4 regions of the Methylobacterium sp. NPDC097929 genome follow, and region 3 is predicted to be linked to each of the others. Evidence: predicted binding sites of a transcription regulator. Region 3 holds the regulator's gene; each other region holds the start of a gene.

What was found. The regulator LexA, encoded in region 3, represses DNA repair genes until DNA is damaged. The targets are predictions, from matches to a motif close to TGTTCNNNNTGTGTTCNG.
Region 1: a site for LexA is predicted at 1,602-1,619, ahead of ACPCJR_RS23370 (ImuA family protein). Genes of this name have one in related genera too.
Region 2: a site for LexA is predicted at 3,166-3,183, ahead of ACPCJR_RS11120 (PA0069 family radical SAM protein). Genes of this name have one in related genera too.
Region 4: a site for LexA is predicted at 2,137-2,154, ahead of ACPCJR_RS17150 (ATP-dependent helicase). Genes of this name have one in related genera too.

The regions. Positions count from the first base shown of each region.
Region 1 is NZ_JBMVEP010000015.1:79,643-84,546, reverse strand. It holds gene ACPCJR_RS23380 (SNF2-related protein) at 1-637, shown strand, start outside; gene ACPCJR_RS23375 (DUF3883 domain-containing protein) at 640-1,467, shown strand; gene ACPCJR_RS23370 (ImuA family protein) at 1,656-2,408, shown strand; gene ACPCJR_RS23365 (Y-family DNA polymerase) at 2,323-3,843, shown strand; gene ACPCJR_RS23360 (error-prone DNA polymerase) at 3,840-4,904, shown strand, end outside.
Region 2 is NZ_JBMVEP010000003.1:205,725-210,628, forward strand. It holds gene ACPCJR_RS11105 (UDP-2,3-diacylglucosamine diphosphatase) at 1-147, shown strand, start outside; gene ACPCJR_RS11110 (glycosyltransferase family 4 protein) at 209-1,285, shown strand; gene ACPCJR_RS11115 (ribonuclease HII) at 1,369-2,019, shown strand; gene ACPCJR_RS11120 (PA0069 family radical SAM protein) at 2,024-3,139, opposite strand; gene ACPCJR_RS11125 (hypothetical protein) at 3,306-3,827, shown strand; gene ACPCJR_RS11130 (hypothetical protein) at 3,863-4,051, opposite strand; gene rpmG (50S ribosomal protein L33) at 4,216-4,383, opposite strand; gene panB (3-methyl-2-oxobutanoate hydroxymethyltransferase) at 4,535-4,904, opposite strand, start outside.
Region 3 is NZ_JBMVEP010000002.1:244,630-249,533, reverse strand. It holds gene ACPCJR_RS09210 (ComEC/Rec2 family competence protein) at 1-1,912, shown strand, start outside; gene lexA (transcriptional repressor LexA) at 1,906-2,631, opposite strand; gene ACPCJR_RS09200 (DUF1236 domain-containing protein) at 2,799-3,674, opposite strand; gene ACPCJR_RS09195 (MFS family transporter) at 4,111-4,904, shown strand, end outside.
Region 4 is NZ_JBMVEP010000007.1:78,083-82,986, reverse strand. It holds gene ACPCJR_RS17150 (ATP-dependent helicase) at 1-2,125, opposite strand, end outside; gene ACPCJR_RS17145 (hypothetical protein) at 2,241-2,480, shown strand; gene ACPCJR_RS17140 (AsmA-like C-terminal region-containing protein) at 2,643-4,904, shown strand, end outside.

The sequences.
Region 1 (4,904 bases), on a different contig from region 3:
AGGTGCATCTCTCAAGATGAAAGCGGTGTGTGCGCACGCGCGCGCATTGGCGAAAGAGGGAAAGAAGTCCGTCATCTGGACCATCTTTACGCAGTCGATCCTCGATCTCGAACGTCTTTTGGCCGACCTGAATCCCGTGTCGCTGTATGGGGCCATTCCCACTGGCGAAGCCACGGACATGAGTACGCGAGAGGGCCGTCTCGCAAAATTTCACCAGGACCCGTTCTGCAAAGTGATGATCGCGAACCCAGCAGCCGCTGGTGAGGGCATCAGCCTGCACACTGTATGTCACGACGCCATCTATCTCGACCGAAGCTATGTCTCCACGCATTACCTGCAATCGATAGATCGAATTCACCGTCTCGGGCTGAAGCCTGGGACCGAAACGAACATTCACATCTATCGCACCAAGGCACCCGCTGGTTTGGGGAGCGTCGATCTTTCCGTGAGTCGGCGACTGGCGCAAAAAATCCACGGGCTCGAAAACTTGCTCGATGACTCTGATCTGCGCCAGCTCGCGCTTGATGAAGACGAGGCTGACGATCCCATCGACTACGATGTGGACATGCAGGATCTAGTCGATCTAGTAGAAGAGTTGGAAGGTAAGCAGCCGGTTGAACCTCAAGAAGAGGCTTGACCGTGGAATTTGATCGCCTCTTCAGCATTTCAGCCTTCGAAGGTCTGCGCCTCATGCGCGCAGCTATCGCGACAGTCCCAGAAGTTACGCTCGAAGCTTGCCCTGAAGCGCTGATTGCCCATTCGCCGCAGGCGAAGATGTATGACCTTGAGGCAGCGAGAGAGCTTCATTTTCTGGTGGCAACAGATGCTCCGCACGAAACTGTCATGTTTTATCGTGAGTGCATCCTGGCTGTGCTTATTCTCAAAATGCCGGCATTTGCAAAGCTTATGACGTTGGGGCGCGGGCGATTTATCAAGCGGATTAAAGGCGCGGACTATCGTGATATTCGGAGCGTGTTTCGTGAAGCGAAGCTTCTGGATGATCCGCCTTCAGATAGCGACATCTCTTGGTGGGACCTCGTCCAAGGCCGGGTGCGTCTAAACTTCGACCAGGAGAGGTTGGTGCGGGCGCGATACGCAGAATCCTTGTCGATGGCACACGAAAGGACTGAACTCGCAAAGTTGGGGATTCAAAGAGATCCCATTTGGATGGCAATTGACGATAACACGGCAGGTTACGACGTCCTGTCCTATCGGCTTACCGGCGTCGGAGAAAGTAATCTGCTGATCGAAGTTAAATCGACGATTGCTTCCCCTCTAAGATTCTACGTTTCGCGGAACGAATGGGACAACGCTGATCAGATTGGCGAGGCATACCTGTTTCACGTTTGGGATATGGATAAAAACCCTCCCATCCTTCACATCCGCACCGTTGATCAAATTCGACCCCACATTCCTTCAGACAACGACAAGGGAAAATGGACAAACGCACAGATTCCCATTGGGTAGCGAGCGTTTGAGAGAGGACTTCAGGGTATCGCCGAGCGGCTATTTTGATTCCTCGTTATGGGCAGAGCACCTCGATACCAAGCTGGGGAGTGTCTGAAGGCTGTTCGTACTGCCTTGACTCATCACCAAAAACCAAGAACAAAAAGGGAACATGATGGCAAACACATGTCCGGAGGTCAGTTGGAAGAGTGCGGCCCGAGCCCGCCATAGAGTCTTTGAGAGCGCAGATCGAAAAGATCGAAGGCAGGAGCCGGCGCGCCAAATCGGTTCTCCCGTTTGGGATTGCCGACGTCGACTCGCGACTCCCCGGTGGCGGGTTAGCGCTCGGCGCGCTGCATGAGATCGCCGGCGGTGGGAATGGCGCGGTCGATGGCGCCGCAGCAGCCTTGTTCAGCGCGGGCGTCGCGGCTCGAACCAAGGGCAAGATTCTGTGGTGCATCACCCGTCCAGATCTCTTCGCGCCGGCGATCGCTCAAGCTGGTCTCGCGTCCGATCGCGTAATCTATCTCGAAGCAGGCGATGACAAGACCGTGTTGGCCTGCATGGAGGAAGGGCTCCGCCATGGTGGCCTAGGGGCGGTTCTCGGTGAGGTGGCGCGGCTTTCCATGACAGCCTCGCGCCGCCTTCAGTTGGCGGCCGAGGGAAGCGGATCGATCGGGATCGCGCTGCGGCGTTGGCGACGACAGACCGAGGCCACTGATTTCGGCCAACCCACCGCCGCGATGACACGCTGGCGCGTGTCTATGGTGCCATCGACACCTCTGCCTGTTCCGGGCGTAGGGCGTGCCCGCTGGCTGGTCGAACTGATCCGCGCACGCGCGGGCGAGAGTGCAGATTTCGAGTTGGAGGCGTGCGATGACACGGGTCGTCTCGCTCTTCCTGCCGAGCTGGTCCACCGACCGGCTCCGGCGGAAGGCTGGCGACGCGGCGCCTCCGGCTGAGGCGCCGCTCGTCCTGATTGGCCGGGAAGGAAATAGGCGGGTGGTGCTGGCGGCGAATGCCCCAGCCATGGCCGCCGGCCTTCGCCCCGGCATGCCTGTGACCAAGGCTCAGGTCCTAGTGCCAGACCTCGTCGTGGAAGATGCCGAGCCGGCAGCCGATGTGGAGGCACTTGATCGGCTCGCCACCTGGCTACTGCGCTACGCGCCTGTCGTGGCCCCTGATCCTCCAGACGGGATCATCATCGACTCGACCGGAGCCGACCACCTTCACGGCGGCGAAGCTGCCATGCTGGAGGGCCTGATCGGTAGGCTGGCCATGTCCGGTATCGCCGCTCGAGGCGCCATCGCCGACAGCTGGGGCGCGGCCCACGCCTTGGCCCGGTTTGCAGCCCGTCCAACGATAATCGCTCCTGAACGTCATGATGCATCGCTGTTGGAACCGCTTCCGCTGGCCGCGCTGCGCATCGACGCTTCGATCGTCGCGGCGCTGCGAACGCTTGGCTTCGAAACCATCGGCGATATCCTCGCGCAGCCGCGTGCGCCGCTCACCCTGCGCTTCGGTCCAGCAATCGGCCGCCGTATCGACCAAGCGCTGGGCGATCTGTCAGAGCCGATCGATCCGGTTCGACCCGCCGACCTGATCGAAGTGCGCAGATCGTTCGCGGAACCGATCGGCGCGGCGGAGACCATCGCCCGCTACATCGCCAAGCTCGTCGATCAGCTCTGCGACCGCCTCGAGGCAGCGGGTCTCGGCGCGCGACGCCTCGACCTCATCTGCCACCGTGTCGACAGTCGCTCACAGGCGGTCCGGGTTGGAATGGCGACGCCGGTCCGGGATGCAAAGCGCCTGACGCGCCTCCTATGCGACAAAATCGAGACGATCGAGCCTGGCTTCGGAATCGAGGTGATGACGCTTGCGGCCAGCGTCGCTGAGCCGATCGAGCGTCGGCAGACCGTCAGTTCGTTGATCGAGGAGAGTGTGCCGGACGTCTCGGACCTGATCGATACGCTTATGAACCGGGTGGGTGAGCAGGCGCTCTATCGGCTGGCGCCGGTTGCGAGCGACGTTCCGGAACGCTCCGTTGGCCGCATTCCGGCGATGGCCGCCGATACGGGCGCAGCATGGCCCGGCCATTGGCCGCGGCCCTCGCGTCTGCTGCCGCACCCGGAACAGGTCGAGACTGTAGCGCTCTTGCCTGATCATCCGCCCGTTTCATTCACCTGGCGCGGCGTGCGCCGCCGACTCCGCCGGGGTGATGGACCGGAGCGCGTGTTCGGAGAGTGGTGGAAACGCGACGCCGAATTGGTCGCCGTCCGAGACTATTTTCGGGTCGAGGACGACGCCGGCGAACGCTACTGGCTTTATTGTGCCGGTGACGGCGAAGACACGGCAACGGGGTCGCACCGCTGGTTCATCCACGGGGTCTTCGGATGAGCTCACCTCGCTACGTCGAACTGCAGGTCACCTCACACTTCAGCTTCCTGCGCGGCGCGTCCTCCTGCGAGGAACTGTTTGCGCAAGCGGCCTTGGCTGGGATCGAGGCCGTCGCCATCGTCGATCGGAATTCGCTCGCCGGCGTCGTCCGTGCTCATGAAGCGGCCAAGACCACCGGCGTTCGCCTGGTTGTCGGTTGCCGGCTCGACCTCGCTGACGGGACATCCGTGCTCGTCTATCCGACGGATCGACCCGCTTATTCGCGCCTCTGCCGTCTTCTGTCCCTCGGCAAAAAGCGGGGGGGCAAGGCCAGGTGCGTCCTCGAATGGCCTGATCTCGTCGCGTATGGCGAAGGCCTGATCGTCGCGCTAGTACCCGACCTGGCGGATGACGAGTGCGCGTTCCGGCTCCGGCGATTGCGGGACGCTTTCGGCGACAAAGCCTATCTCGCGCTCACCTTACGCCGCCGGCCGAACGATCAGCTCAGACTGCATGAGCTTTCGAACATGGCCACACAGATGCGCGTGCCCACCGTGGTGACGAACGACGTCCTCTTCCACGAGCCGGCCCGGCGAATCCTGCAGGACGTGGTCACGTGCATCCGTCACAACGTCACGATCGATACGCTTGGCGATCGGCGAGAGCGACATGCCGATCGCTACATCAAGCCGCCGGACGAAATGCATCGTCTGTTCAGCCGCTATCCCGAGGCCCTTGCCCGGACGCTGCAGATCGCGGACCGCTGCCGCTTCAGCCTCGACGAACTTGCATACCAGTATCCGGAAGAGCGCGACGATCCCGGACTCACGCCCCAGGAGACGTTGGCGAAGCTCACCTGGGAGGGGGCCGCTGAACGGTATCCCGAGGGCGTACCCGAGAGCGTGACTGCCGCCCTCCAGCATGAGTTGCGGTTGATCGAGAAGCTGGAATACGCCCCATATTTCCTGACCGTGAACTCCATCGTTCGCTTCGCGCGGTCAAAGGACATTCTGTGTCAGGGTCGCGGATCGGCCGCCAACTCCGCCGTCTGTTACGTTCTTGGCATCACCTCGATCGATCCA
Region 2 (4,904 bases), on a different contig from region 3:
CTCAACACCGGCGACTGGGTGGAATCCTGCACCGGCATCGTCGAGCATTACGACGGCCGCATGGAGGTGCTGCACTACCCCGCCATGCTGCGCGAGCGCCGCGCCGCGGAGAGCTTCGAGCCCGACATCCGCCGCGCCGTCGCCTGACGAAATCCCCTCGCATGCGCCAAGCCACGGACTTTCCCACGGACCATCCCACGGACCATCCATGAGGCTGCTGCTCGCCACCGATGCGTGGCATCCGCAGGTCAACGGCGTCGTGCGCTCCATCGAGCGCATGGTGGAGGCCGGCGCCGGCCTGGGCGTCGAGCCGCTGATGCTGACGCCGGCCGATTTCGCTTCCCTGCCGATGCCGGGCTACCGGGAGATCCGGCTCTCGCTCGTCACCCGCGCCCGCGTGCTGGCGCGCTGGGACCGGCTGGCGCCGACCCACGTGCATATCGCCACGGAGGGACCGATCGGGCACGCGGTGCGCGCCGCCTGCCTCTCCCTCGGCCAAGCCTTCACCACGAGCTACCACACCCGCTTCCCCGAATACCTCGCCGCCCGCGCGCCGGTGCCGGAGGCCTGGAGCTATGCCTGGCTGCGCCGCTTCCACGCGGCGGCCAGCGGCACCATGGTCAGCACCCCCTCGCTGGAGCGGGAACTCACGGGGCGCGGCTTTCCCCGCCTGATGCGCTGGACGCGGGGCGTCGACACCGAACTCTTCCGCCCTCGTGAAGGCGACGCCCTGGCAAGCGCCCTGGCGGACCTGCCGCGCCCGATCTTCCTCTCGGTGGGGCGGCTCGCGGTGGAGAAGAACCTCGCCGCCTTCCTCGCGCTCGACCTGCCCGGCTCCAAGGTCGTGGTCGGCGACGGGCCGGACCGGGCCCGGCTCCAGGCGCTGGCGCCCGAGGCGCACTTCCTCGGCGCGCGCACCGGCGAGGCGCTGGCGCGCGTCTACGCGAGCGCGGATGCCTTCGTCTTCCCGAGCCTCACCGACACCTTCGGCATCGTGCTCCTCGAAGCCCTCGCCTCGGGCCTGCCGGTGGCCGCCTTCCCCGTCACCGGCCCCCTCGACGTGATCGGCGGCACCGGAGCGGGCGCCCTCGACACGGACCTGCGCGCCGCCGCCCTGGCCGCCCTCGCCGTCCCGCGGGAGCGCTGCCGGGCGGAGGCCCTGCGCTACACCTGGGCCGAGAGCGCGCGCCAGTTCTACGACAACATCGCCCAGGCCCACGCGCTGGGGCCGATGCACCGGACGGCCGGGCGGCCGAGCGGCGCGCCGCTGCCCCGCCCGGGCTGATTTTTCCCTAAGGCACCCTTGTCCGCGGGCTTTTCCCCCGTTCCGGGATGACCGGCGGCCGTGGGAATGCGAGGGTCCGCGCCATGGCCCTTCCAGCGAAACCCGCCAAGACGCTGCGTCCCTTCGATCCCGCCCGCGCCGCGACCTACCCGGCGGTGATCGGCTGCGACGAAGTCGGTCGCGGGGCCCTGTGCGGGCCGGTGATGGTGGCGGCGGTGTGGTTCGATCCCCTCGCCTTCCCGCCGGAACTCCTGGCCCGGCTCGACGACAGCAAGCGCCTGGACCGCCCGACGCGCGAAGCGCTGACACCGCTGATCCGGGCCCATGCCCGGGTGGCGCTCGCGGCGGGCTCCCGGGCGCTGGTGGACCGGATGAACGTACGCGGCGCGACCCTGGACGCCATGCGCCGGGCCGTGATGGCTCTGCGGCTCGAGACGGACGTGCTCGTGGACGGGCGCGACCCGATCCCCGGCCTTGCCCAGCCGTGCCGCGCGGTGATCGGCGGGGACCGCCTCGTGCCGCAGATCGCCGCCGCCTCCATCGTCGCCAAGACCCTGCGCGACGACGTCATGCGCCGCCTCGCCCGGCGCCATCCGGCCTATGCCTGGGAGCGCAATGCCGGCTACGGCACGGCCGCCCACCTCGCGGGCCTCTCGGCGCTGGGGCGCAGCCCGCACCACCGGGTGAGTTTTACCGGACGCTTCGGGGTGCTCGGCGGCGCTCCGACCGCCTGAGGTTTCAGAACAGCGCGAGCTGATCCCCCACCCGTGGCGGCACACGGAAAAGCTCCGCCGTCTGGCGAACCGGCTCCTCCGAAAAGCCGAGCCGCCGCTTGGCCAGGGCGAAGCGGCGGCGGATCAGGTCGGCGTAGGGTCCCTGCCCGATCATGCGGGTGCCGAAGCTGGCGTCGTAGGTCTTGCCGCCGCGGGCCCCGCTCAGCAGGGAGAAGACGTGCTCCTTGCGCCCCGGATAATGCTCTGAGAACCAGTCGCCGACGAGGTCGTCGAGTTCGTGGGGCAGGCGCAGCAGCACGTAGTTCGCCTCGCGCGCACCCGCCGCCCGCGACGCCTCCAGGATCGCCTCGATCTCGTGGTCGTTGAGCGAGGGGATGACGGGCGCGGCGATCACCATCACCGGCACGCCCGCCTCGCTCAAGCTGCGGATCGCCTCCAGGCGCCGGTGCGGATGGGGCGCGCGGGGTTCCATGCGCCGGGCGAGATCCGGATCGAGGGTGGTGACCGAGATCGCCACCTTCACGAGGTTCAGCGCCGCCATCTCCGCAAGGAGGTCGCGGTCGCGCAGGATCAGGTTCGACTTCGTGACGATGCCGACGGGATGGCGGAAGCGGGCCAGCACCTCCAGCACGGCGCGGGTGATGCGGTGGCCGCGCTCGATCGGCTGATAGGGATCTGTCGCGGTGCCGAGCGCGATGGTGCGGGGCCGGTAGCCCGGGGCCGACAATTCCCGCTCCAGAAGCGCCGCCGCCTCAGGCTTGGAGAACAGGCGCGTCTCGAAATCGAGTCCCGGCGAGAGGCCGACATAGCCGTGGTTCGGCCGGGCGAAGCAGTAGATGCAGCCGTGCTCGCAGCCGCGATAGGGATTGATCGAGCGGTCGAAGGGAATGTCCGGCGAGGCGTTGCGGGTGATGATGTGGCGTGCCTGCTCAGGGATCACCTCGGTGCGTAGCCTCGGCTCCGCCTCCTCGGGCCAGCCGTCGTCGAAGCGCTCGCGCCGGGTCGCCTCGAAGCGTCCCTCGGGATTGACGGTCGCCCCGCGCCCGCGCCGCGCCTCGAGCGCGACCCGCCGGCCACGCGGCGGACCGCCTGCCCTGTCCGCACCGAACTCCGCCGTCATGCCGCTCCCCGTTTGCTCCCCATCATAAGAACAAATAGCGAACATAGGAAGGGGGAATGCACAAGTTTCATGCAGATGCGGGCTTCACCCGCGATCCGGTGCCGGAAGCGGCTCAAGCTGCGCAACGAAAGCTTTGCGAAGACGCAAAATCGGTTATTCGCCCCGCATGATCACCGGTCTGATCCACGTGGCACGCCCGTCCGACCCGGCCGCGGTCGAATGCCTCGCCGACACGCTGAGCGCGCTCGTCGCGGGCGTGGCGGCAGGGCTCGTGGGCGATGCCGTGATCGTGACGGGAGCCCCCTGCTCCGCCCTGGAAACCATGGCCGAGGGCAGTGGCGCCACGCTGGTGCTGCGCCCGCCCGGCGCCGACCCGTGGAGCACGGGAGCGAAGGCGGCGCGGCGCGAGTGGCTGCTGTGCCTGGAGCCCGGCGACATCCCGGCGGAGGGCTGGATCCGCGCCCTCGACCGCTTCGTCGGCACCGCCCGGCCCGACATGGCGCTCGGCCGGATGCGACGCGCGCACGCCGCGCTCCCGGTTCGGATCGCCGCACGGGGCGAGAGCGTCATCGGCGCCGCGCGGCCGCGGGCGGGCGACGTGGTGCGCCGGGACCGCCTGCTGATCGGACTGCCCTTCTCGCCCCGCCTCAAAGTGCGGACGCTCTCGACCCGGATCGAGCGCGCCTGACGCGCGCGGGCGACCGCGGCCGAATCGGGGTCGAATCAGGGCCGACCGGTCTGGAACCATGCGGGGGCGGCCCGCATCAGCCCCATGAGGATGGCGGCGGCCAGGGCGGCCCCGAGGCTCATCTCGATCGCGTGCGCGTAGCCGGCCCGTTCCAGGACCGTGGCGGCGGAGGCGATCGTCAGGCCGATGCCGGCGGGAACAAGTTGGGGGGCGGAGGCGTTCATACCTCTACCCCTACACGATCCTGCTTGCGCGAAGGTAACCTCGGCGCATCGGCGCGCCGACAAAATCGCGCGAGGCACGCGGCGGCGCCGTGCCCCGGAACGCGAAAGGCCGCCCCGTTTGCCGGGGCGGCCTTTCGCGTCTTCGAAGCGAGGGAAGCGAGAGCTTACTTGATCTTGGCTTCCTTGAACTCGACGTGCTTGCGGGCGACCGGGTCATACTTCTTCATGACCATCTTCTCGGTCTGCGTGCGCGAGTTCTTCTTGGTGACGTAGAAGTAGCCCGTGTCGGCGGTCGAGACGAGGCGGATCTTGACGGTTACGGCCTTGGCCATGGCGGCGCTCCTGTAGCGGGTTCGGGGCGGTTCGCTTGGGTGGCGGCGCCAGCGCGGGCGAAACGCAAAAGGCCGGGAAGCCCCGGCCGAATTCCGGCGCGGTCAATGCCCGATGGGGGCGGTTTCGTCAAGCCGCGGGGCGCGGACGGCGTCAGCGCGGTGGGTAGGTGTGCTCCTCGGCCGGGAAGCGGCCGGCCCGGACCTCGTCGGCGTAGGCGCGCACGGCCTCCTCGATCTGCGTGCGCAGGGAGCCGAAGCTCTTCACGAATTTCGGCGCCCGGTCGCTGAGGCCCAGCATGTCCTCCAGCACGAGGATCTGCCCGTCGCAGGCCGCGGTCGCGCCGATGCCGATGGTCGCCGCCCGGATCGCCGGATCGGTGGCGATGGCCCGCGCCACCGGCTCGACCATGCCCTCGAAGACGATGGCGAAGGCGCCCGCATCGCTGATCGCCCGGGCGTCGGCTCGCAGCCGCGCCTCGTCGCCGGCCCCGTGCCCCTGCACCTTGAAGCCGCCCATGGTG
Region 3 (4,904 bases):
CGTCGCCGCGGTGTCGGGGCCGGTTCTCACCCGGGTGACGATCGCACCACTCTCCGGCCTCGTCGAAGGGCTCGAGGAGCGCGAGGGCGGCGCGCGCCTGATCGTGCGGGTCGACAGCTTCGGCACGCTCGACGCGGCGACCCGCCCGCGCCGGGTGCGGGTCTCCTACCGGGCGGCTCAAGCGGTGCGGCCGGGGGACGCCATCCGCGCCACCGCCCGCCTGCTGCCGCCCCCGGAGGCGGTGCAGCCGGGCGGCTACGACTTCGCCCGCGACGCCTATTTCCGCGGGATCGGGGCCGTCGGCTCCCTCGTCGGCAAGGTCGAGGTCGGGCCGCCGGCCGAGACCCCGCCCCTGACCCTGCGGCTGGCCGCGGCGATCGACGACGCCCGCAACGGCCTGACCCGGCGGATCACCGACGCGATCGGCGGGCAGGCCGGGGCCGTGGCGGCGGCGCTCGTCACGGGCAAGCGCGGCCTGATCGCGGCCGGGACCAACGACGTGCTCCGAGCAGCCGGGATCTACCACGTCGTCTCGATCTCCGGCCTGCACATGGTGCTGGCCGCGGGCGTGGTGTTCTGGCTGGTGCGGGCCGGGCTCGCGCTGGTGCCGGCGCTCGCGCTGACCTGGCCCATCAAGAAGATCGCCGCCGGGGCGGCGATGGTCGGCGTGACCGCCTATTGCGCCTTCTCCGGCTGGGACGTGGCGGCCGAGCGGGCGCTGATCATGACGCTGATCATGCTCGGCGCGATCCTCGTCGATCGTCCGGCGCTGAGCATGCGCAACCTCGCGCTGGCCGCCCTCGTCGCGCTGGCGCGCGAGCCGGAGGCGCTGCTGGGGCCGAGCTTCCAGATGTCGTTCGGGGCGGTGGCCGGCCTGATCGCCTGCGCGCCGCTGATCGACGGCCGGCTGCTGCGGGCGGAGGGCCGCTCCCGTCTCGGGCGCGTCGCGGCCTCGGCGGCGGCGGCAATTCTCGGCACGCTCGCCACGACCCTCGTGGCGCAGGTCGCGACGGCGCCCTTCGCGACCTATCACTTCCAGACGGTGCAGCCCTTCGGTCTCGTCGGCAACGCGCTGACCCTGCCGCTCGTCTCGCTCGCGGTGATGCCCTCGGCGGTCATCGGGATGCTGGCCTATCCCTTCGCCCTCGACCGCCCGGTCTGGTGGCTGATGGGCCTCGCCGTGCGCGGGATGCTGGAGATCTCGTCTTGGATCGCCGGGTTCGGGCAGGCCACCGTGGTGCTGCCGGCCTTCGGCCCGGCGGCCCTGGCGCTGCTCGCCGCCGCGCTTCTCGTGGCGACCCTGGCCGTGTCGCGGCTGCGCCTTCTGGCGCTGCTACCGGCCACGATCGGCCTCGCCCTGGCCGGCGCTCCGGATCGCTTCGATCTCTACGTCGATCGCGATGGCGGCGGCGCGGCGGTCCGCGGCAGGGACGGCCGGCTGATCGTGCTGGGGCGCCCACCGGTCTTCGTTCTGGAGCAATGGTTGAAGGCCGACGGCGATCCGCGCCGTCCCGACGCCGCCCTGGCTGCGGCAGGCCCCCGCTGCGACCGTCTTGGCTGCACCCTCACGACCGCCGACGGGCGCGCCGTCGCCTTCGTGACCGACAAGCGCGCCTTCGCGGAGGATTGCGCCCGGGCCGAGATCCTGATCAGCCGCCTGCGCGCGCCGCCGGGCTGCGCAGCGCCCCTGGTCGTCGATCGCGCCTTCCTGGTGGAGCGGGGCGCCACGGCGATTCGCCTTCGCCCGGCCGGCCCCGACATCGTCACGGCCCGCGGTGCCGGCGCGGCCAAACCCTGGCATCCGCAGCCCCCGGTCGCCCCGCCGATGCCGGCGGCCGCGCCGGACAAGGCGCCGACCGCCGGCCCGGAGACGGCGGACCCGGTCGATCCGCCGCCCGACGAGCCTCAGTAGCGGCGCACGAGGCTGACCAGCTTGCCCTGGATGCGCACGCGATCCGGGCCGAGCACGCGGGTCTCGTAAGCGGGGTTGGCCGCTTCGAGGGCGATGGAGGTGCCGCGGCGGCGCAGGCGCTTGAGGGTCGCCTCCTCGTCGTCGATCAGGGCGACGATGATGTCGCCATTATTGGCGGTGTCCTGCTTGTGGATGACCACCAGATCGCCGTCGAGGATGCCGGCCTCGACCATCGAATCACCGCGCACCTCCAGGGCGTAGTGCTCGCCGCCGGAGAGGAAGTCCGGCGACATCGCGATGGTGTGGCTCTGGCTCTCGATCGCCGAGATCGGCGTACCGGCGGCGATGCGGCCCATCACCGGCACCATCACCGAACGTCCGTTCCCGTCTTGGGCCTGCAGCATCGGCGGCTTCGGCGCGGGCGGCTTGCCGGCAAGGCCCCCCTCGACCACGCTCGGGGTGAAGCGGCGCGGCTCGGCGCCCGCCGCGGGCCTGGCCGCCGGCGCGTCGGGCATGCGCAGGATCTCGATGGCCCGCGCCCGATTCGGAAGGCGGCGCAGGAAGCCGCGCTCCTCCAGCGCCATGATCAGGCGGTGGATGCCGGACTTGGACTTGAGGTCGAGGGCGTCCTTCATCTCGTCGAAGGACGGCGGCACGCCGCTCTCCTGCATCCTCTGCTGGATGAACTGGAGCAGCTCGAGTTGCTTGCGGGTCAGCATGCGGCACCTGCTGTCGACCGCGGGCCGGGGGCGCCGCAGAATCGTGGAAAACAAAGCACGAACAGCCTAGACGTTCCTCTCCTGTTCCGCAAGCGCGTGCCGCGACACGCGAAAGGCGGCGGAGCCCTCGCCCCGCCGCCTCCGTTCTCGACCGTTCGCCCGTCGAATCAGGCGGGAATCACGTCGACGATCTCGTAGGTATCGGGATCGATGATGACGATGTCGTCTCCGACCAGCACGAACTGCAGGCCGCGATAGGCCGGCACGACCGAGAGGATGGCCGGCGGCAGCGGGTGCAGCGACACGGAGCGCGGGATCGCCGTGCCGACGCGGACGGAGAAGTTCACGTTCGTGACCGGGCGGATGTTGGTGCGGGTGATCGACTGGCGGAACTCCGTGCGCTGAGTGGTGCTCAGGCTCTTGGAGGCCCCGCGCGCCTCGCTGGCCGAGCCTCGGCCGCCCCGGTCGCCCGCACGATCTCCGTCGCGGCCGCCGCGCTCGCCGGCCGCGTCACGTCCACCGCGGCCGTCGCGGTCGCCCGCCCCGTCGCGGTCGGCCTTGCCGGGTTCGCGGTCGCCGCGCTCTCCCTGACCGGCGCGCCCGCCCTGTTCGCCGGCTCGGGCCGGGCCGCCGTCGCGGTCGCCGCGAGGACCCGTCTCGCTGCCGCCGGTGCCGCGCGCGGCACCCCCGGCTCCGCCGGCCGCACCGCCGCCCGCCTCGCCGCCGCGGGCTCCGCCGGTCTCCGCACCACCGCGGGCGCCGCCCGCTCCGCCACCGACCTCACCCGCACCGCCACGGGCGCCGCCGCCCGCGCCGCCGATACTTCCGGCTCCGCCGCCCGCACCGCCGCCGGGGCCACCGCCGCCGCCCGCGCCACCGGCCCCCATTCCGGCGCCACCGCCGGCTCCGCCGCCCGCACCACCGCCGGCTCCGCCGCCTGCGCCACCACCGGCGCCGCCCGCGCCGCCACCCTGAGCCAGGGCCGTCGCGGCGCCGAGTACGAGGATCGCCGCCGTCGCCGTGCTGCGAAAGAACTTCGTCATGTTCAAGGTCCTCTTGATGCCGGCGGCCGGACGCGGCCCCCAAACTGCGCTCGCAACGGCGCAAGGCTGAAAACCGTTCCGGCACCAAGGCGATCGGGATTCTTCGCCGGCTCTATCTTGGCAATTCATATACTTTCGCCGGGAAGACTGACGCGGCGAACGGGAACATCGCTATGTGTCTGGAAAATCTGTGAGAGAAGCGGGGCAATGACTTGGCGCCGCCGCTCCGCTCGCCTTCGACCGGAGCGTTCCGGAAGGCCGCGAGCCTACCCGGACGACGCGGGAAACGGGTGGAGCGACGCGCGAGGCTGAGACGGTCGCCCCATGCCTGTCATTCTCCGGGCGCCCGCCGGGTCGGCGCCGCGCGGCGGGCGCCTAGCTACGGTGCCGCCAGCGACGCTTCACGGCCCTCCGAGGCCGCTTTCGGGAGGAAGACATGGCGGAGATCGCCGAGACGGGACCGGACCAGGACGATGCCGCCGACCGCCGCCGCCGGATCATGGCGATCGTCGGATCGTCGTCGGGCAATCTCGTCGAGTGGTACGACTTCTACTGCTACGCCTTCTTCGCGCTCTACTTCGCCCCGGTCTTCTTCCCGACGGGCGACGCGACCAGCCAGCTGCTTCAATCGGCGGCGGTGTTCGCGGTGGGCTTCTTCATGCGGCCGATCGGCGGCTGGCTGTTCGGGCGCATCGCCGACCGGCTCGGGCGCAAGACCTCGCTGATGATCTCGGTGCTGATGATGTGCGCCGGCTCGCTCGCCATCGCGGTGCTGCCGACCCACGCCACCGTCGGCGGCCTCGCCCCCGTGCTGCTGGTCCTCGCGCGGATGGTGCAGGGCCTCTCGGTCGGCGGCGAGTACGGCACCAGCGCGACCTACATGAGCGAGGTCGCCGCCAAGGGCCAGCGCGGCTTCTACGCCTCGTTCCAGTACGTCACCCTGATCGGCGGGCAACTCCTCGCCTCGCTGGTGCTCGTGGTGTTGCAGAGCCTGCTGACCGAGGCCCAGCTCACCGCCTGGGGCTGGCGCATCCCCTTCGTGATCGGGGCGCTTGCGGCGGTGGTCGCCCTGTTCCTGCGCCGCTCCCTTCAGGAGACAACGAGCGCCGCGGACCGGAACGACGCGGAATCGGGCACCCTCGCCGCCCTGCTCCGGCATTGGCGGGCCTTCGCGGTGGTGCTGGCCTACACGGCCGGCGGCTCGCTCGCCTTCTACACGCTGACCACGTA
Region 4 (4,904 bases), on a different contig from region 3:
CCTGCGCCCGCTGCCAGCCCGGCGTGCCGTAGGACGAGCCGAACGGGGTCGGGTTGCGGTCGAAGCGCGAGGCACCGGCCGAGAAATGCGCCGGAGCCTCGACCACGTCGACGGCCTCGGGCGGCAATTCGTCGATGAAGCGCGAGGGAATGGTCGAGGACCACAGCCCGTGGATACGCCGGTTGACCGCGAAGGACAGCTTGGCGCGCTTGCGGGCGCGGGTGAGCCCGACATGGGCGAGCCGCCGCTCCTCTTCGAGGCCGGCCCGGCCGCTCTCGTCGATGGCGCGCTGGTTGGGGAACAGGCCGTCCTCCCAGCCGGGCAGGAACACGGTGTCGAATTCGAGCCCCTTGGCGGCGTGGAGCGTCATCAGCGAGACCCGGTCGGCCCCTTCCGCCTCGGAGGCCTCCATGACGAGGGAGACGTGTTCGAGGAAGCCCGCCATGTCGGGGAACTCCTCCATCGAACGGACGAATTCCTTGAGGTTCTCCAGGCGTCCGGCGGCGTCCGCCGAGCGGTCCTTCTGCCACATCTCGGTGTAGCCGGATTCCTCCAGGATCGTCTGCGCGACCTCCGGGTGGGGCTTGGATTCCACCAGCCGGGTCCAGCGCGAGAAGCTCTCGACGAGGCCGCGCAGCATCGAGCGGGCGCGGGGCTTCAGCTCGTCGGTTTCGATCAGCTTGCGGGCGGCGGCGAGCAGGGGGACCCGGTCGGCGCGGGCGAAGGCGTGCAGGGTCTGGAGGGTGGCGTCGCCGAGGCCGCGCTTGGGCGTGTTGAAGATGCGCTCGAAGGCGAGGTCGTCGGCACCGTTCATGGTGACGCGCAGATAGGCCAGCGCGTCGCGGATCTCGGCCCGCTCGTAGAAGCGCGGTCCGCCGATGACCCGGTAGGGCAGGCCGACCTGCACGAAACGGTCTTCGATCTCGCGCATCTGCGCGGAGATCCGCACCAGGACCGCGATCTCGGAGAGCGCGTGGCCCTTGCGCTGGAGCGACTCGATCGACTCGGCGATCTGGCGCGCCTCCTCCTCCGAATCCCAGGAGCCGGTCACCGTGACCGGCTCGCCCTTGGCATCCTCGGTGCGCAGGGTCTTGCCGAGCCGGCCCTCGTTCCTGGCGATGAGGCCGGAGGCGGCAGCGAGGATGTGGCCGGTCGAGCGGTAGTTGCGCTCCAGCCGGACCACGGTGGCGCCGGGGAAGTCGTGCTCGAAGCGCAGGATGTTGTCGACCTCGGCGCCGCGCCAGCCGTAGATCGACTGGTCGTCGTCGCCCACGCAGGCGACGTTCTTGCGCGCCTGGGCGAGTAGTCTGAGCCAGAGGTACTGGGCGACGTTGGTGTCCTGGTACTCGTCCACGAGGATGTAGCGGAACTGGTCCTGATAGTTGGCCAGGATGTCCGGGTTCTCGCGCCACAGCTTGAGGCAGAGCAGCAGCAGATCGCCGAAATCGACCGCGTTGAGCGTCGCGAGCCGGGCCTGATAGGCGGCGTAGAGCTGGCCGCCCTTGCCGAAGGCGAAGGCCGTCGCCTCGCCCGCCGGCACCTGCTCGGGGGAGAGGCCGCGATTCTTCCATCCGTCGATGGTGTGGGCGAGCGAGCGGGCCGGCCAGCGCTTCTCGTCGATGTTCTGGTCGGCGATGACCTGCTTCATCAAGCGGATCTGGTCGTCGGTGCCGAGGATGGTGAAGTCGGATTTCAGCCCAACGAGCTCCGCGTGCCGGCGCAGGATCTTGGTGCCGATGGCGTGGAAGGTGCCGAGCCAGGGCATGCCCTCGCCCGCCGGCCCGATCAGCCCGCCGATGCGGTGCTTCATCTCCCGGGCGGCCTTGTTGGTGAAGGTCACCGACAGGATGTCGTAGGGCCGCGCCTTGCCGGTGGCGATCAGGTGGGCGATGCGCGTCGTCAGCACCCGCGTCTTGCCGGTGCCCGCACCCGCGAGCACGAGCACGGGGCCCTCCGTCGCCTCGACGGCGCGTCGCTGCTCCGGGTTGAGGCCGGAGAGGTAGCCGGCTCCCTCGGGCCGCAGGGCGGCCATGGCGCGGGCGGCGATCGAGGTGGACGCGGCGCCGCCATCGGACGGGCGCGGCCCGGACGCGTCGAACGCGTCCTCGTCGGACTCTTGCATCATGGCTGCCTCCCTGGACCAAAAGGCGAACGCCGTCGAGACCCGATCCGGAACCGGCAGGCCCCCTCACGCGTCACTCGGGAGACCCGAATTGGACACCGATGAAGGATGCGAGGCCATGCGCGCCCCGTCTCTCGCCCTCGTGATCGTGCTCGCCGGGGCGATGCCCGCCCTGGCGCAGAGCCCCGGCAACCGGGGCGCGACGAGCCGGCAGAATGAGGTTTTCGAGTACCGCAACCAGAACCGCAACTTCGAACAGCGGCAGACTTTGGAGAACAGCGCGATCCGCAACCAGATCCAGCGCGCTCCGCTCAACGCTCCCCCGCCGGCCGGACCGTCCTTCGGCGTCCGCCGCTGACCCCGCGAGGCTAGCTTGAGCGTGAGGTGCGGGCGGGCGGCCGCCTGTGCTATGGGCGGAAGCGACTGAGTTTCGCGCGGCTCCAACGGCTTCAACCCGTCGAAGCGCGCGTGGGACGCGAACGGAAACCTGTGGCCCGCAGGCCGGGCGGAAGCGAATACGGTGCGTGATTTCCTGACCGCGCTGGCGGGCGCCGTCGTTCTGGTCCTCGTGGCGGCGCTGGCGGTGCCGCCTTTCATCGACTGGTCGGCGCACCGGGCGTTGATCGACCGCACCCTGGCCGAGTCGATCGGCGCCGGAGCCCGCAGCGAGGGCGCCGTCGATGTGCGCCTGCTGCCCTCGCCGCATCTGCGCCTGGCCCGGCTGCGCCTCGGCGCCGAGGACGGGCCGATGCTCGATGCCCGCGCGGTCGATGCCGAGATCGCCCTCGCACCGCTCCTCAAGGGCGAGGTCCGCTTCGTGCAGACCCTCGTCGAGCAGGCCGCCCTGACCCTTCCGGTCTCCGACGAGGCGTTGCTGCTGCCGCGTTCCCAGACCGCGATGCGCCGCGACATCGTGATCGACGATCTGCGCATCCGCCGCCTGGCGATCGCGACCCGGCGGGTCGGCGAGCGCCCGCAGGAGCAGGTTCGCGCCGAGAACCTTCGCCTCAGAGCGCCGACCCTGGCTGGCCCCTGGCTCGCCGAGGGAACGGTGAAGGGCAGCCCCTTTCATCTCGCCACCAGCGCGGCAGGAGCGGACGGCGCCTTCTCCCTGAAGGCTACCGGCGGCGGGGACACGCTGCCCCGCCTGGAACTCGATGGCCGCATCGCCTTCCAGGCGGAGGAGACGGTCGGTGGGGACGCCGGGCGGCGCGGCCTCGTCCCGGAGGCGGAAGGGTCGGCCAAGCTCACCGTCGGCCCGCCGGTCCAGCCCGCCGGCACCGGACTACCCTTCACGATGGCGGCCAAGTTCGACGCCCGCGGCGCCGTGCTGAACGCGAAGAGCGTGGAGACGGAGATCGACCCCGGCGGCAAAGCCGCGCGGCTCTCAGGGACCGGCCGGCTCGACCTGCGCGAGGGCCGGCTCGGCCTGACGCTGCGCACCCGCCGCCTCGACCTCGACGCCCTGCTGCTCTCCTCCGGCGGGCGCTCGCTCCTGTCCCAGGGGCTGTCCTCGGGCGTGCTGACCCCGCCGCTGATGCTCGATCTCGACATCGCTGCCGAGACGGTGGCGCTCGGCCTCGACGATTGGGCCAACGTGGCCCTGCGCGGCACCTTCGACCGCAGCGGCGGTCTCGTGCTGCGCCGCTTCGAGGGCACCGCCCCCGGTGCTGCGAGCGTCGCGGCCACCGGCGAGATCGAGCTAGCGGGCTCGCCGCGCTTCTCCGGCCATGTCGACCTCTCCGCCCGCAATTCCGACGCGCTCGGGCGCTATCTCGGCCGTATCGGCGCGGAGGAGACCATCACCGCGATCCTCGACGGCCGGGCCTTCGACCTCGGCACCGATCTCTCGGCGGCGGGCGGGGAATTGTCCCTGCGCAACCTGCGCCTCGCCCTCGGCTCGGCGCGCCTGACCGGGAATGCGCGCTACGTGCGCGCAGGCCCGAGCGGCCGCGGGCGGCTCGATGCGCAGATCGCGGCCAGCGGCATCGACATCGCCGAGTTGCCGCCGGTGAGCCAGCTGATGACGGGCTTGAACCGGCACGATCTCGGCCTCACCCTGAAGGCGCGGGACGTCCGTTACGGGCCTTCGGGGGCGAATTCCGGCAACGGCACCATCTCGGTGAGCCTGCAATCGGACGGCGCGAGCCTCGTGGTGGACGGGCTCGACATCGCCGACCTCGCCGGCGCCAGCGCGCAGCTCGCCGGGCGGATCGCCCCCGACGGCTCCGGGCGGATCGAGGGCCATGTCGCGGCAGGCAAGGCCGCGCCGCTGATGGCCCTGCTGGAGCGCGGCTTCCTGCCCGAAGCCCGGCTCGTGCCCCGCAGCTTTCGCGAGGCGGGCCTCGCCCTCGACCTGACCTTGGAGCGCGAATCGGGCGAGGCCGATTCCCTGCGCGCCACCGCCCGGGGCAAGGCAGGGGAGGGCGAGATCGACCTCGCGCTGTTGACCCGCTCCAGCCGGATCGACCGCCTGGACGCGACCCTCTCGACGCCGAGGACCGGGCGCTGGTTCGGCCGCGACGAGATCGCCGCCCTGCGCCGTCCGGGCCGCCTGCGTCTGGCGGGAGCCCGGCCCGCGGGCGAGGCCGGGCTGGAGAGCCCGCCGCTCGCTCTCACGATCGAGGGCGAGCTTGCGGGCCTGATGCTCTCGACGCCGCGCCCCCTGCTGCTCGGCAACTTCGACGGGCCGCCCACGGGTGGCGAGATCCGCCTGGAAGCCGCGGATCTCGGCCCCTTCCTGCAACTCGCCGGAGCCGCCGGAACCCTTCCCGCGCTGCCC